Regions from separate parts of the Spirosoma luteolum genome, predicted to be linked through region 2. Evidence: riboswitches for the same ligand, from Rfam matches in the RefSeq annotation. Region 2 holds a riboswitch; the other holds the start of a gene.
The links. A riboswitch is a leader RNA that binds a small molecule or an ion and turns the genes downstream of it on or off. The one in region 2 is predicted to bind thiamine pyrophosphate.

Region 1: linked by a shared signal. The riboswitch ahead of ACYVAC_RS16890 (TonB-dependent receptor) and the one ahead of thiM (hydroxyethylthiazole kinase) in region 2 are both predicted to bind thiamine pyrophosphate.

The regions. Positions count from the first base shown of each region.
Region 1 covers NZ_BAAGZE010000018.1:75,476-82,129, forward strand. Annotated here, with positions in the region: gene ACYVAC_RS16885 (IPT/TIG domain-containing protein) at 1-1,278, shown strand, start outside; gene ACYVAC_RS16890 (TonB-dependent receptor) at 1,435-3,834, opposite strand; TPP riboswitch at 3,896-3,994, opposite strand; gene ACYVAC_RS16895 (DUF4926 domain-containing protein) at 4,074-4,298, shown strand; gene ACYVAC_RS16900 (tetratricopeptide repeat protein) at 4,389-5,084, shown strand; gene ribH (6,7-dimethyl-8-ribityllumazine synthase) at 5,159-5,659, shown strand; gene ACYVAC_RS16910 (aspartate kinase) at 5,783-6,654, shown strand, end outside.
Region 2 covers NZ_BAAGZE010000006.1:253,216-259,869, reverse strand. Annotated here, with positions in the region: gene ACYVAC_RS11680 (mandelate racemase/muconate lactonizing enzyme family protein) at 1-95, shown strand, start outside; gene ACYVAC_RS11675 (helix-turn-helix domain-containing protein) at 256-1,116, opposite strand; gene ACYVAC_RS11670 (phytanoyl-CoA dioxygenase family protein) at 1,249-2,244, shown strand; gene ACYVAC_RS11665 (TenA family protein) at 2,275-2,931, opposite strand; gene thiD (bifunctional hydroxymethylpyrimidine kinase/phosphomethylpyrimidine kinase) at 2,931-3,737, opposite strand; gene thiE (thiamine phosphate synthase) at 3,734-4,360, opposite strand; gene thiM (hydroxyethylthiazole kinase) at 4,357-5,166, opposite strand; TPP riboswitch at 5,231-5,325, opposite strand; gene ACYVAC_RS11645 (GMC family oxidoreductase) at 5,606-6,654, shown strand, end outside.

The DNA.
Region 1 (6,654 bases), on a different contig from region 2:
CAACTACGGGGCTATGTATACGTGCGGAATGGTGTCACGCTGACTATCCCGGCCGGAACGATTATTCGGGGAGGCAACCAGAGCCAGGACCCTGAAAATCAAAATCACGCCGGTACGCTGATCATCGAGCGCGGGGCTAAGATCGATGCGCGTGGTACGGCGCAGAATCCGATCATCTTTACATCGGGTCAGGCGGCCGGGTCGCGGAAGTATGGCGACTGGGGCGGTATCGTACTCATCGGTCGTGCACCTGTAAACCAAGGCTCGTCTCGTTCGTTTGAAGGCGGTATTGCCGGTACATTTGATTCAAACCTGAACGTAGCCGACGACAATTCGGGCGTGATGCAATACGTTCGGATCGAATTTCCGGGCGTTGCCCTGTCGGCAACACCAAACAGTGAAATCAACGGCCTGACCCTGTATCAGGTAGGCTCGGGTACGACGCTCGACCACATTCAGGTTTCTTACAGTGGCGACGACGCTTTCGAATGGTTCGGCGGTACGGTCAATGCCAAATACCTGGTTGCGCACAGAACGTTCGACGATGATTTTGATACCGATTACGGCTATACGGGTAAAGTTCAGTTTGGAGTAGCCCTGCGCGATCCGAATGTTGCTGACCAGTCGGGTTCGGAAGCATTCGAGTCAGATAACTTCGATCCGGGCGTACCCGTAACGGCTGGTCTGCCCAAGACGGCTCCTGTGTTTGCCAACTTCAGTGCGTTTGCCTTCAGCGCCACGCCAAGCAATGCGAATACGGCGGGTGGTTCGGGCGCATACCGGGCTGCTATGCACCTGCGTCGCAACACGGCCATCAGCATCTTCAACTCGGTTATGGCCGGTTTCCCCGAAGGGCTGCGGCTGGAGGGTACTGCCGATGGTACGCTGGCCAATATCAACAACGGTAGCCTCGAGCTGCAGGGCATTGTACTGGCTAACTCAGAGATTCCAAACTCGACCACGGTTGTGCGGGGTATCGGGGACGTGACGACGGCAGCTGCGCAGGCGTACTTCAACACGGCCGCTCGCAAGAACCAGATTATTCCTTCGAGCAGCATCGCTTCGCTGTTGCTCAATGCCAGTACCTTCAATCTGACTACGCCCAACTTCCTGCCTCAATCGGGATCTCCGCTGCTGGTGGCTACGAATGCAATCACGGGTGGTAAGATCGGTGACTCGTTCTTCACGGCAGCCCCGTATATCGGCGCATTCAATACCGAGAACTGGCTGGCAGGCTGGACGAACTTCGATCCGCAGAATACCAACTACGACAGATAATCAACCCTATTACTTTTCATATTGGTGTCGCACGAAAGGGCCGGAGCATTGCTCCGGCTTTTTTCTTGTACCTGACCCCCCACAAACGCCGGGGGGCTGCCCACCGACCAGCTGGTCAGTGAGCAGCCCCCCGGCTGATTGTTCCGTACGGATGGGCTAGAACCGGAGCCGAACCCCCGCCAGAAAGTTGCGGCCTGCCTGCGGGTAGTAGCCATTGTCGGCCGTCACGCGTCCTTCGCTGATGTAGGCGTAGGTATAGCCGTTCGATTCGTACTGTTCGTTCAGTACGTTGTTGAGTAGCAGCGTGAAGGCCAGTTCCTGCGCAAACCGTATACGGGGCGTGTAAATCAGCCGAATATCGTTGGTAAAATAGGGGTTCAGTTTACGGCTGTCCGACGAGGTATTGTCGAGGTACTGCTTGCCCACGTATTTCGACAGCAGACCAATCTCCAGTCCTTTGGCTGCCGTCAGCAGCAGCTGCGAACCACCAATGACGCCCGGTGAAAATGAAATATCGGTTTGCGTGTAGGCCCGCGACTCCTGTGATCCCGTATCGAAGTTGTCGAGGAACTCGGTGAAGTTGCGAACCTTGTTGCGGCTCAGCGTCAGGTTTGCATTCCAGCGCAGCGTTCGGCTTAGTTTCAGCGCCGACTCGATCTCGATCCCCGCGCGGTAGCTGGTGGGTATATTGATGCGGTTGTAGGCACCCACGTCGTTGAGCTGTCCCGACAGGACAAGCTGATTTTTGTAGTCCATGAAGTAGCCATTGATGGTGAGGGCTACCTTGTCGCGCTGGAGTTTGTAACCAGCTTCATAGTCGATCAGCCGCTCCGATTTAGGTCGGCTGGTCGGAGTCGACTGGGTATAGTCATCGCGGTTGGGTTCGCGGTTGCCTACGCCAACCGAGGCATAAACCGTATGCTGGTCGTCGATGCTGTAAGTCAGGCCGGCCTTGGGGTTGAAAAACGTCAGGCTGGCTTCCTGCTGGGTGTTCTGGAGCTGGCTGTTGAAACCCAGAAACGAGTAGTTGACCCGACGGACCTGCAGATCGGCAAAGGTGTTCAGGCGGGGCGTGAACTGGTAGAAAGCCTTGGCGTACACGTTTACATCCTGCTTGGTGGCATCATCGTCGTAGTAGCGCTGCCGGATATCGGTTGCCCCCGCCACACGGGCCCAGATCAGCTCACCGTAGTGCTTCCCCTTGTATTCGTTGATGCCCCCGCCGATGTTGGCTGTCAGCTTCCCGAAACCATTGTAATCGAGCGAAAACACGGTGCCGTAGAAATCGTTGTCGAGCCACCGGCGCCGGATAATATCGGTGCGGCTGATAATCGAGTCGCCGATCACGACATTGGGCAGCCCGTAGTTGCTGTACGTGTCGTTGGGCCGAAACTGCTCATAATAGCCCCGCCCTTTGGTGTAGAAACCCGACAGATTGAGCCGCCAGTTACGACTCAGCTCGTGCGACGTAATCAGCTGATAGTTGTCCTGCTGGTAATTATCGGTTTCATTATCGTAGGTGTACACGTTGTAGGTGCGGTTGGTACGCAACAGGCTCTCCGGTACACCGCCCCACGACTGATACGTTTGTTCGACGCCCGAAAATACGTTGAGCCGGACAAAGCTTTTGGCGCCATAGTAGCCGCCCGACAGGTAGAACGACTTTAGTTTGGAAAAGGCCCGGTCGACATACCCATCGGAATAGATCGACGACAGGCGCGCATCGAGCACAAAGTGGTTGTTGAGCAGTCCCGTACCCGCCAGCACGTTGACTTTGCGGGTGCCGAACGAACCCGCCGACAAATTAGTCTCGGCGTATGGCTTGCTTTCAAGTTTGGTAGTCTGGATGTTGAGGGAGGCACCGAAAGCACCGGCCCCGTTGGTCGATGTGCCCACGCCCCGTTGAATCTGCACCGTGCTAACCGACGAGGCAAAATCAGGCAGGTTGACAAAAAATGTCCCCTGCGACTCTGCATCGTTGTACGGAATCCCGTTGAGCGTCACGTTCACGCGGGTCGCGTCGGAGCCCCGGATCCGGATGCCGGTGTAGCCCACCCCGGCGCCTGCGTCGGAGGTAGTGACAATCGAGGGGGTAAAGTTGAGCAGTTGCGGAATGTCCTGACCCAGGTTCAGCTTGTCGAGGTCGCGCCGGGTCACGTCGGTATAGGCGATGGCCGACTTCTGGTTAGCGCGGGTTGCGCTGACGACCACCTCGTCGACCGCTACAGCGGCTTTCTGAAGCTGTATGGTGAGCGCACTACTCTGGGCCGGGTTGGCGGTGAGGGTTTGGGTCTGATAGCCCAGCAGCGAAATGCGCAGGGACAAAGGCGTTGCTTTAAGACTTGTGAGCCGGAACGCACCGGAGGCATCGGCGAACGTGCCCGCGAAGGAGCCCTCTACCGTAATGGCCGCTCCGGGCAGGGGTCCACCCCCGTCGGCATCGCGCACGACCCCCGACAATGCTAACTGAGCCAGCGCCGATCCGGCCGACAGACCGAGCAGCACAGCGATACAAAACAGGCAGCCGGAAAACCGCCCAAACGTCGTTTTTTTCATCACGAAAAAGCATGACGATAGGCAAAGGGGCCAAACCTACCTTTAGGTAAAACCAGTAAAATGTACAGTTCTAGTCCAGTTCCCTTCGCCGGCATTACCCGGATCAGGTTCAATGGGTATAATCTCAGCCCGTTGTATTAAGGCACCCCTTAGAAGATTAGCGGGGCAAAGTTAAGCTAAAATTAACATAACAAGACCCGTATTTTTACGTTTTCAACCGAGAATCAGTAGCGTAGCGTATGCAGGAATTTGACCTTGTGGTACTCCAGGAAGACAGCGAAGGAGGCCGTTTGAAAGCTGGCGATGTCGGCACTATTTTAACCGTATACAACGAAGGAAAAGCCTTTGAAGTAGAGTTTGTCACGCTGACGGGTGAGGCTGTAGCCGTCGAAACGCTGCTCCCCCACCAAATCCGGAGTGTTCGTTCCTCAGAAGTCATGGCCGTCCGCGATTTGGCCGAGTAGTCTGCGAAAAAACGCCTGCGTAAAGTTTTGAGCCTTACGCTTTTCAGCGATGGCAAATATTCCTACTTTTGCACTCCAAATTGCAAGCAAATGAGCAAAAAGAATGGCGGATTGGATTTTCTTGAAGATCCAGATGCACTAGAAGGCAAATTTGAAGAAGTAGGCGATTATTTCCAGCAGAACCGCACCATCGTGCTCGGTATCGTGGGTGCTATCGTACTGGCGGTCGTTGGCTACTTCGGCTATCGGTATTATATCAGCAGCCAGGACGAAACGGCTCAGGCTGAACTTTTTCCCTCGATCTACCAGGTTGAAACCGACTCGCTGAAAAAGGCGCTGAACGGTGATGGCAAAACGCCCGGTCTGCTGGCCGTAGCCGACAACTATGGCTCGACCCCCGCGGGCAACCTGGCCGAGTTCTACGCTGGTATGGGCTTGCTCAAATCGGGCAAGTACGACGAAGCGATCGACCACCTGAAAGCCTTCAGCTCGTCGGATCTGCTGGTGCAGGCGCGTGCCTACGCCCTGATCGGCGATGCCTACATGGAGAAAAAGAGCTTCGACGAAGCCGCCGACTACTACCAGAAGGCTGCCGACTACAAGCCTAACAAATACTTTACGCCCGGCTACCTCAACAAGCTGGCGATTGCCTACGAACAGGCTAAACAAACCGACAAAGCCATCAGTACCTACGAACAGATCATCGAAAAGTATGGTCAGTCGTCGGAGGCTGCCAGTGCCCGCAAGTATAAATCGATGCTGGAAGCTACCGTTGGCGAGTCGTAAGCGTATCTGAACCTATCAATACTGCAGAAGGACAAAGCCAATCGGGGTTTTGTCCTTTTTTTATTCTCTATTCCATGGCATCCGAACTCAAAAATCTCAGCGAATTCACCACCGGCAACCTGCCCGACATCAGTCACCGCCGGTTTGCGATTCTTGTTTCCGAGTGGAACACGGAGGTGACCGAAGCCTTATACGAAGGCGCTTACCAGACCCTCCTGACCCACGGCGCCCAGGCCGATCACATCATTCGGGGTAATGTGCCGGGCAGCTATGAGCTTACGCTGGCGTCGCAGTGGTTTGCCCAGCGCGATGACATTGATGCCGTTATTGCCATTGGCTGCGTCATTCAGGGCGAAACCAAGCATAACGATTACATCAACCATGCCGTGGCGCAGGGCCTCACCAATGTGAGTCTCAAAACCGGTAAGCCGGTCATCTTTGGCGTACTGACACCCAATACCCAGCAGCAGGCCATGGACCGGGCGGGTGGTATCCACGGCAACAAAGGCGACGAGGCTGCCATCACGGCCATCAAAATGCTGGGCCTGCAAAAACAGGTGTATAGCCGGTTGTAATGCCCAGGCGGGGGAACAGACTATAAAGCTGCTTCAGGCGTCAGGTATCGCTGTTTACCCATTCGCTGTGCCCATCGGCCAGAAAATCGCTCTTTCATTCATTCACTCTTTCGCTTTCATACAATGCAAGTCTGGAAATTTGGCGGGACTTCGGTTGGCAAACCCGAACGCATGCAGTCGATCCGCACCCTGATCACGGAAGATAATGTTCGGAAAATCGTTGTGCTGTCGGCGCTCTCGGGTTCGACCAACGCGTTGCTGGCCATTGGCGAATCGCTGAAAGCCAACAACGATGCCGATGCCAACAGCCGTATCGATGCCCTAAAAGCCCACTACGATAGCTTTATCGGTGAGCTGTATAAGACAGAGGCCGGTCGGGTCGCCGGGCAGCAAATCATCGACACTGAGTTTTCATTTATCCGCTCGCTGGGCCGCATCAAGCCGTTCACGCTGAAGCAGGAAAAAGAACTGGTGGCCGAGGGTGAACTGCTGAGCACCCAGCTGTTTCAGGCTTACCTGGTAGAAGAAGGCGTAGCGTCGACACTGCTGCCCGCGCTCGATTTTATGCGGATCGATGCCGACAACGAGCCCGAAATCGCGTTTACGCAGACACAGCTGGCCGCCATGCTCGAACCCCATGCCGACAAACAGATTGTAGTGACGCAGGGCTTTATCTGCCGCAACCCGCGGGGCGAGGTCGACAACCTCAAGCGTGGAGGGTCCGACTATACGGCCTCACTGATCGGGGGGGCTATCAAAGCCGATGAAATCCAGATCTGGACCGACATCGACGGCATGCACAACAACGACCCCCGCATTGTAAAGAATACGTTTCCGGTGCGCGAGCTCACGTTCGATGAAGCCGCCGAGCTGGCCTATTTCGGGGCTAAGATCCTGCATCCGTCGACCATTACGCCCGCCCGGATGTTTGGCGTACCGGTACGGCTGAAAAATACCATGGAACCGGCGGCTCCCGGCACGCTCATTGCCGAAGG
Region 2 (6,654 bases):
CCGTGGCGAAGCAGCACCTGCTCAAAGGCGAGCTGTATTTCGCTCCCACCGACGACTGGAACAAAGTCGAATCCTGGGATCGGACGTGGAGTTAGGGTTTTGGGTTTGTGGTTCGTTGTTAGTAGTGTAGAGGCTGGACGTGAAGTCGACAACAGCGGCTGATGGCTGATCGTTAGCTAAAATAAGGCTGTTGGCCCAGTCGTCTGATAACCCAAAAAACCACAAACCACTAACAACAAACTTGCCCCCTCTTCCCTACAAAAAACGCTGCCTGAACGCGCTGGGGTTGTCGCCGGTGACGCGCCGGAACACCCGGTTGAAATACGATAAGCTCTCGAAGCCGCTGCTGAAACAGGCGTCAGTAACCGAGCGCTGCTGAAGCAACAGCGCCTTGGCCTGGTGTACGCGGTACTGATTCACGTAGTCGGTGAAGGTCATGCGCGTCATCTGGCGCATATACCGGCAGAATGCCGCCGGGGTCAGGCTGGTCAGGTCGGCCAGTTCGCCGATGTCGATCCGGCGCTGGTAGTTGGCGGCAATAAACGCGTAGACCAGCTGGATACGATCCTGCTGCCGACGCGTATAGGGCGATTCGATGGGGTGGGGGTGCAGCAGTTCGGCGTCGGGGGCGTGGGCCAGTTCGTTAAACAGCGTCAGCAGTTCGATAAACTGGCTGAACGGATCGCGGTCGGGCAGGTGCAGCAGCCGCTCGCCCAGCACCCCCTTGGTGTGGGCACCAAAGGCCAGTCCGTGGCGCGCCCGCCCAAACAGCTGTCCGATGGCTATCAGCTCGGGCGTGTCGGTCAGTGCCGACCCCAGAAACGAACTCCCCAGCTGCACCACCACCTTGCGATAGTCGGTCCGAACGCCGTAGTCGAAATTCAGATGCGGAATATAGGGGCCAATAAATACCAGGTCGCTGCCTTCGTAGCGCGACAGGTGGCTGCCCACCTGCCGGGGGCCATCGGCCCGGTCGATGTACACCAGCTCGTATTCCGGGTGAAAATGCCAGTAGTAAAAATCGTTCAGGTGGGGCGTCACCAGCATACGGAACGAGCTGTTGGCATCGGGCCGAATGTCTTCGCGCACCAGGGTAGTGGCTGGCTGGTTGTACATAGCTGTCGTGGAAGAGCCGGAAAGTTGGCGAAAAGATCAATAGCGTTCAACAGCTTGACGATCCGGGTGTAGCAGGCCGCCCGGGCAGCGCCGACCTTTGTCGTATTCCTGACAACTAAACCAGCTGACTATATGCAGCCTGCCCCAACCCCAACCATGGCGCCGACCATGATGCCCAGCAACGCCCATCAGGATATTCCGGGCAATCCCTCAACCGCCACCAGCAGCCGCATCCGGCTCAGCGACCGCTCGGGCGATGTGCAGCCGCTGCGCGTACTCTCCGAAGCCGACTGGCAGTTCTGGATCGAAAACGGCTACATCGTGATCCCCAACGCCGTGCCCCGCGAGCAGGCCCAGCAGCTGGCCGATCTGCTGTGGGAATTTGAGGAGAAAGATCCGGCCGACCCGACCACCTGGTATGCGCCCCCGCGCGCCGACATGAAGATGAAGGAACTGGTAGGCAGTGGCATGGTCGAACTCTACAACCACCCCTACGAATGGGCCAACCGGCAAACCCAGCGCGTTTATGATGCCTTTGTCGACATCTGGGGGCACGAAGCCCTGTGGGTAACCATCGATCGGGCCAACCTCAACCTGCCCCTGCGCCCCGAAGACACCTTCAAGGGCTTTATCCACTGGGATTACGACCCTGAAACCCGCCCGCAGAACGTGCAGGGCGTGCTGGCGCTGGCCGATCAGACCGACGAAAACATGGGCGGTTTTCAATGCGTACCCTGGCTGTACCGGCACTACGACACCTGGAAACAAACCCAGCCCGCCGATCGCAACCACTTCCAGCCCGACATGACAGGGCTCGAAGACAAACTCGTGAAGGTGAAAATGAACGCCGGCGACCTGCTGATCTTCAACAGTACGCTGGCCCACGGCATCCGGCCCAATCGCTCGGGCAACAAGGTGCGGCTGGCGCAGTATATCTCCATGATGCCGGCCGAGGAAGACAATGAGCCGCTGCGGCAGTGGCGAATCCGCTCCTGGCGCGACCGTATCGCACCCGAAGGCTATGCCTTCCCCGGCGACCCCCGGCAGTGGGAACAAACCCGCTACCAGACCGCCGACCTCAGCCCGCTGGGCCGCAAACTGCTCGGCCTCGACCGCTGGGATGGGTGAGCCCCCGCCTGTACAATGGCTCGGTGTTTCTCAGATAAGCCACTGCTGCCGGGTGTAGGCATCGTTCCAGAACAGCCATTCGAGTCGGCTGGCCTGGGCGAAAGCCTCACTCATCTGCGCCCGCGTTGACGCGTCGGCGCGCTGGGCCAGCCGGTTCGTGAGGTCGATCATCTGGCGTACACTGGTGTCGAAAGCCTCACCCGCGTAGGTGTCGATCCAGGCCTGAAACGGATTGTTGGCAACCGACTGGCTGTGAATGCCCCGCCCCACCTCGCGGTAGATCCAGAAGCAGGGCAGCACCGCAGCCGCGCCAACGGCCAGCGGCTCCAGAGCGGTGGTGGCCAGCAGGTAGCTGGTGTAGGCAAAGCAGGCTGGCTGTTTGGCCGGTGCCGCGCTAATGCCGTACTGGGTAAAATACGCTTCGTGCAGCAGCTGCTCGACCCGGATGGCGCTGTCGGCAAAGCCAATCAGCAGCAGCCGGTCGGCAGGGTTGTCGGCCCGCACGGCCAGCTGAACCAGCGCCCGGCTGAAATCGGCCAGGTAGAGCGCGTCCTGCTGCAGGTAATAATGAAAGCGGTCGGGCGGCAGGGTGCCCCGGGTCAGTTCGCCCACAAAGCCGTGGTCGAGAATGGCCGTGTAGACAGGGCTGATCGCAGCCCAGAGGGTATCGGAGAAAAGCGGGGTCATCAGGTCCAGTACGTAAAGAAGTGGTGAACGGGGCCGTGGCCGTGGCCCAGCGCGTAGCCGGCTCCCGCCCGGAGGGCACCGGTCAGGTAGGTTTTAGCCGCCTGCACGGCCTCGGGCAGGGCCAGCCCCCGGGCCAGGCCGGCCGCTATGGCCGACGAAAGCGTGCAGCCGGTACCGTGGGTGTTGGGGGTATCAATGCGCGGGATTGAAAAACGGTGTACCTCACCCGACGCCAACCGCAGCAGATCGGTACTGTCGGCGGCAGGCAGGTGCCCTCCCTTCAGCAACACGGCCCCGGGGGTAAGACCGGCCAGATCGGTAGCCGCCTGCTCCATGTCGGGCAGGGTCTCAACCGACCGGCCCAGCAGTACGCTTGCTTCGGGCAAGTTGGGCGTGATCACCGTGGCCAGCGGCAGCAACTGGCTTTTCAGGGCCGAAATGGCCTCGTCCTGCAGAAGCTTGTCGCCACTCTTGGCCACCATCACGGGGTCGAGAACGATGTTGGTAACCCCAAACAATCGCAGCGACTCCGCCACGGCATCGATGACCTCGGGCGAGTGCAGCATGCCGATCTTTACGGCATCGGTACCCACGTCGCTCAGTACCGCCCGCAGTTGTTCGGTGATAAACGCGGGGGGGACCGGGTGGATGGCCGTGACATGGGTCGTGTTCTGGGCGGTCAGTGCGGTCAGCACCGACATGCCGTAGCAGCCCAGGGCCGAAACGGTTTTCAGGTCGGCCTGGATGCCGGCCCCACCACTGCTGTCGGAGCCGGCAATGGTCAGTACGCGGGCGTATGGCTTCATTGGGGTAGTAAGGAGATGAGTTGCCGGGCCGCTGCGTAGGGCGACGGCTGGGCGCAGATGGCCGAAACCACGGCGACGCCCGATACCCCCGTCTGACAAACGGCCTGAATCGATGTAGCGTTGATGCCGCCGATGGCAAAAGTCGGCAGCGTGGTCTGCCGACAGAGGTCGGCCAGGCCCGACAGGCCCAGCAGGCTGGCCGTATCGGTTTTGGTGCCCGTCGGGAAAACCGTGGCCAGGCCCAGGTAATCGGGCTGAACCGGTTCGCTGGCCAGCGCCTGCAGTTCGTCGGCCGAATTGATGGACAGGCCGATCAGCTTGCCGGGGCCCAGCAGCGACCGGACCAGCGACACGGGCATGTCGTCCTGCCCTACGTGTACGCCGTCGGCATCCACGGCCAGCGCCACATCGACGCGATCGTTGATGAACAACAACGCCCCGTAGCGCCGGGTAATGGTCAGCAGGTCGGCGGCCAGCTCGATAAAGGCACGGGTGGCGAGATCTTTTTCGCGGAGCTGTACCCACCGCACCCCGGCCCGGCAGGCGTCGTCGACCACCGCCGATACTGAATGCCCCCCCTGCCGGCAACTGGCGCGGTCGGTTACGAGATAAAGGCCGGTCATGACAACGAAAGCGTGAGGGTATCGGTGAGTTGCTGGCTGGTCAGCCGATAGAGCCGATCCAGAAAATCGACCTGGAGGGTGCCGGGGCCCGGAGCAGTCTGGGCGGCCAGCTGCCCCACCACGCCCATCACGGCCATACTGCCCACCGCGGCCGCAAACGGATTGGGGTTGATGGCTGCAAAGGCACCCGTCAGGGCCGTAGCCGTGCAGCCCATGCCGGTGACGAGGCTCATCATAGGGTGGCCGTTGCTGAGCCTCGCCATCCGGTCGCCCTGCACGACGTAATCGTCGGCTCCGCTCACCACCACCACGCAGCCCAGCTGCCGACTCAGCTGCCGGGCACTCTCAACGGCGGCCGACGAGCTGGCGGTGCTGTCGACGCCTTTGGTCTGGATCTGCAGGCCGGCCAGCGCCATAATTTCCGATGCGTTGCCCCGGATAATGGTGGGAACGGCCAGCGCCAGCAGCTCCTGGCTGATGCGGTTGCGGTAGGGAGTGGCACCGACCCCCACCGGGTCGAACACGATGGGTTTGCCGAGGGCGCTGGCGCGGCCCATAGCGGCCCGCATGCCGGCCACAAACGTGGTGTCGAGGGTGCCGATGTTGACCACCAGGGCACTGGCAATGGCCGCAAAGTCAGCGGCTTCGTCGGAGGCATGCACCATGGCCGGCGACGCGCCGAGGGCCAGCAGCGCATTGGCCGTGGTATTCATAACCACAAAGTTGGTGATGTTCTGAATCAGGGGCGACTGGGCGCGGATCTGCTCGATATCCTGCCAGATGGTCTGGGCGCTGGGTAGGGTCATGGTACGGGTTGATAAACGGGAACACCGCAACTTCAGGAGTAACCAGAGCCGCCAGCAAACGCGTGGTTGCTGGCAAACTTTTCCCTACGGCAGTACGAACTGCATCAGGTGGTGAGGGTATGTTCTCAGTCGCCGGAAACGACACCCCTAAAGTTGTGCGCCAAAGGTAGCCCGGATTCCGTCGGTCTGCAAGTGGCCCGGGGCCGGCCCACCGGGTGACTCAGCACCTCGGCCGGTCGATGCTGATAAAAAAAACGGGTAGTCGGGGGGCAAAAGGACGAGGATCGGGGCTTTCACCGTTGTATACATACGCTGGTATGCGGTACGATTCACCGATTCAGGCGGCCGGATACTGGAGTTTTGTCGGCAGGCTCGTACATTTATCGGGCTGTTTCCGACAGCGTTCAACAACAGGTGTTTTCCTAATCTCAACTATTCCATGGACCCATTTCAGATTAAAAAAGCCCCGGTCGAGTACGACGTGGCCATTGTCGGCTCCGGAGCCGGGGGCGGTATGGCCGCTTACACACTCGCCAAGGCCGGGGCTAAAGTTGTTTTGCTGGAAGCCGGGGGCTACTACGACCCGGCCGACTCAAAGTATATTACTCAACTGAAATGGCCCTGGGAGTCGCCCCGGCGTGGGGCCGGCACCACCCGGCCGTTTGGTGATTTCGACGCGGCCTGGGGCGGCTGGGACATTGAAGGCGAACCCTACACCACGGCCAAAGGCACCGAATTTCACTGGTTCCGCTCGCGCATGCTGGGCGGCCGTACTAACCACTGGGGCCGTATTTCGCTGCGCTTCGCCCCCGACGATTTCCGGCGCAAGAGCATGACCGGCGTGGGCGAAGACTGGCCCATCGGCTACGACGACCTGAAGCCGTTTTACGACCGGGTCGATCGGCTGATCGGGGTGTTTGGCTCTGTCGAGAACATGGCCTCCGAACCCGATGGTATTTTCCTGCCCCCGCCCAAGCCCCGGCTGCACGAGCTGATGATCCGGAAGGGCGCGCGCAGCATCGGTATCCCGGTTATTCCGTCGCGGCTGTCGATCCTGACCAAGCCTGTCAACGACGAGCGGGGGCAGTGTTTCTACTGCAGCCAGTGCGGCCGCGGTTGCCAGGCCTACGCCGATTTCTCGTCGTCGTCGGTGCTGGTGAAGCCGGCCCTGAAAACCGGCAACGTAACGCTGATCAACGGTGCCATGGTGCGCGAAGTGATGACCGACGCGGCCACGGGTCTCTGTACGGGCGTCAGCTACGTCGACACGCAGACGCTGCAGGAAGTAACGATCAAAGCGAAAACCGTGGTGCTCGCGGCCAGTGCCGGCGAAACGGCGCGGCTGCTGCTCAACTCCAAGTCGAGCCGTTTTCCCAACGGACTGGCCAACTCGAGCGGGGTCGTGGGGCGCTACATCAACGACTCGACGGGCGCGAGCCGCTCGGCTTTCGTGCCGGCGCTCATGGACCGTAAACGCTACAACGAAGA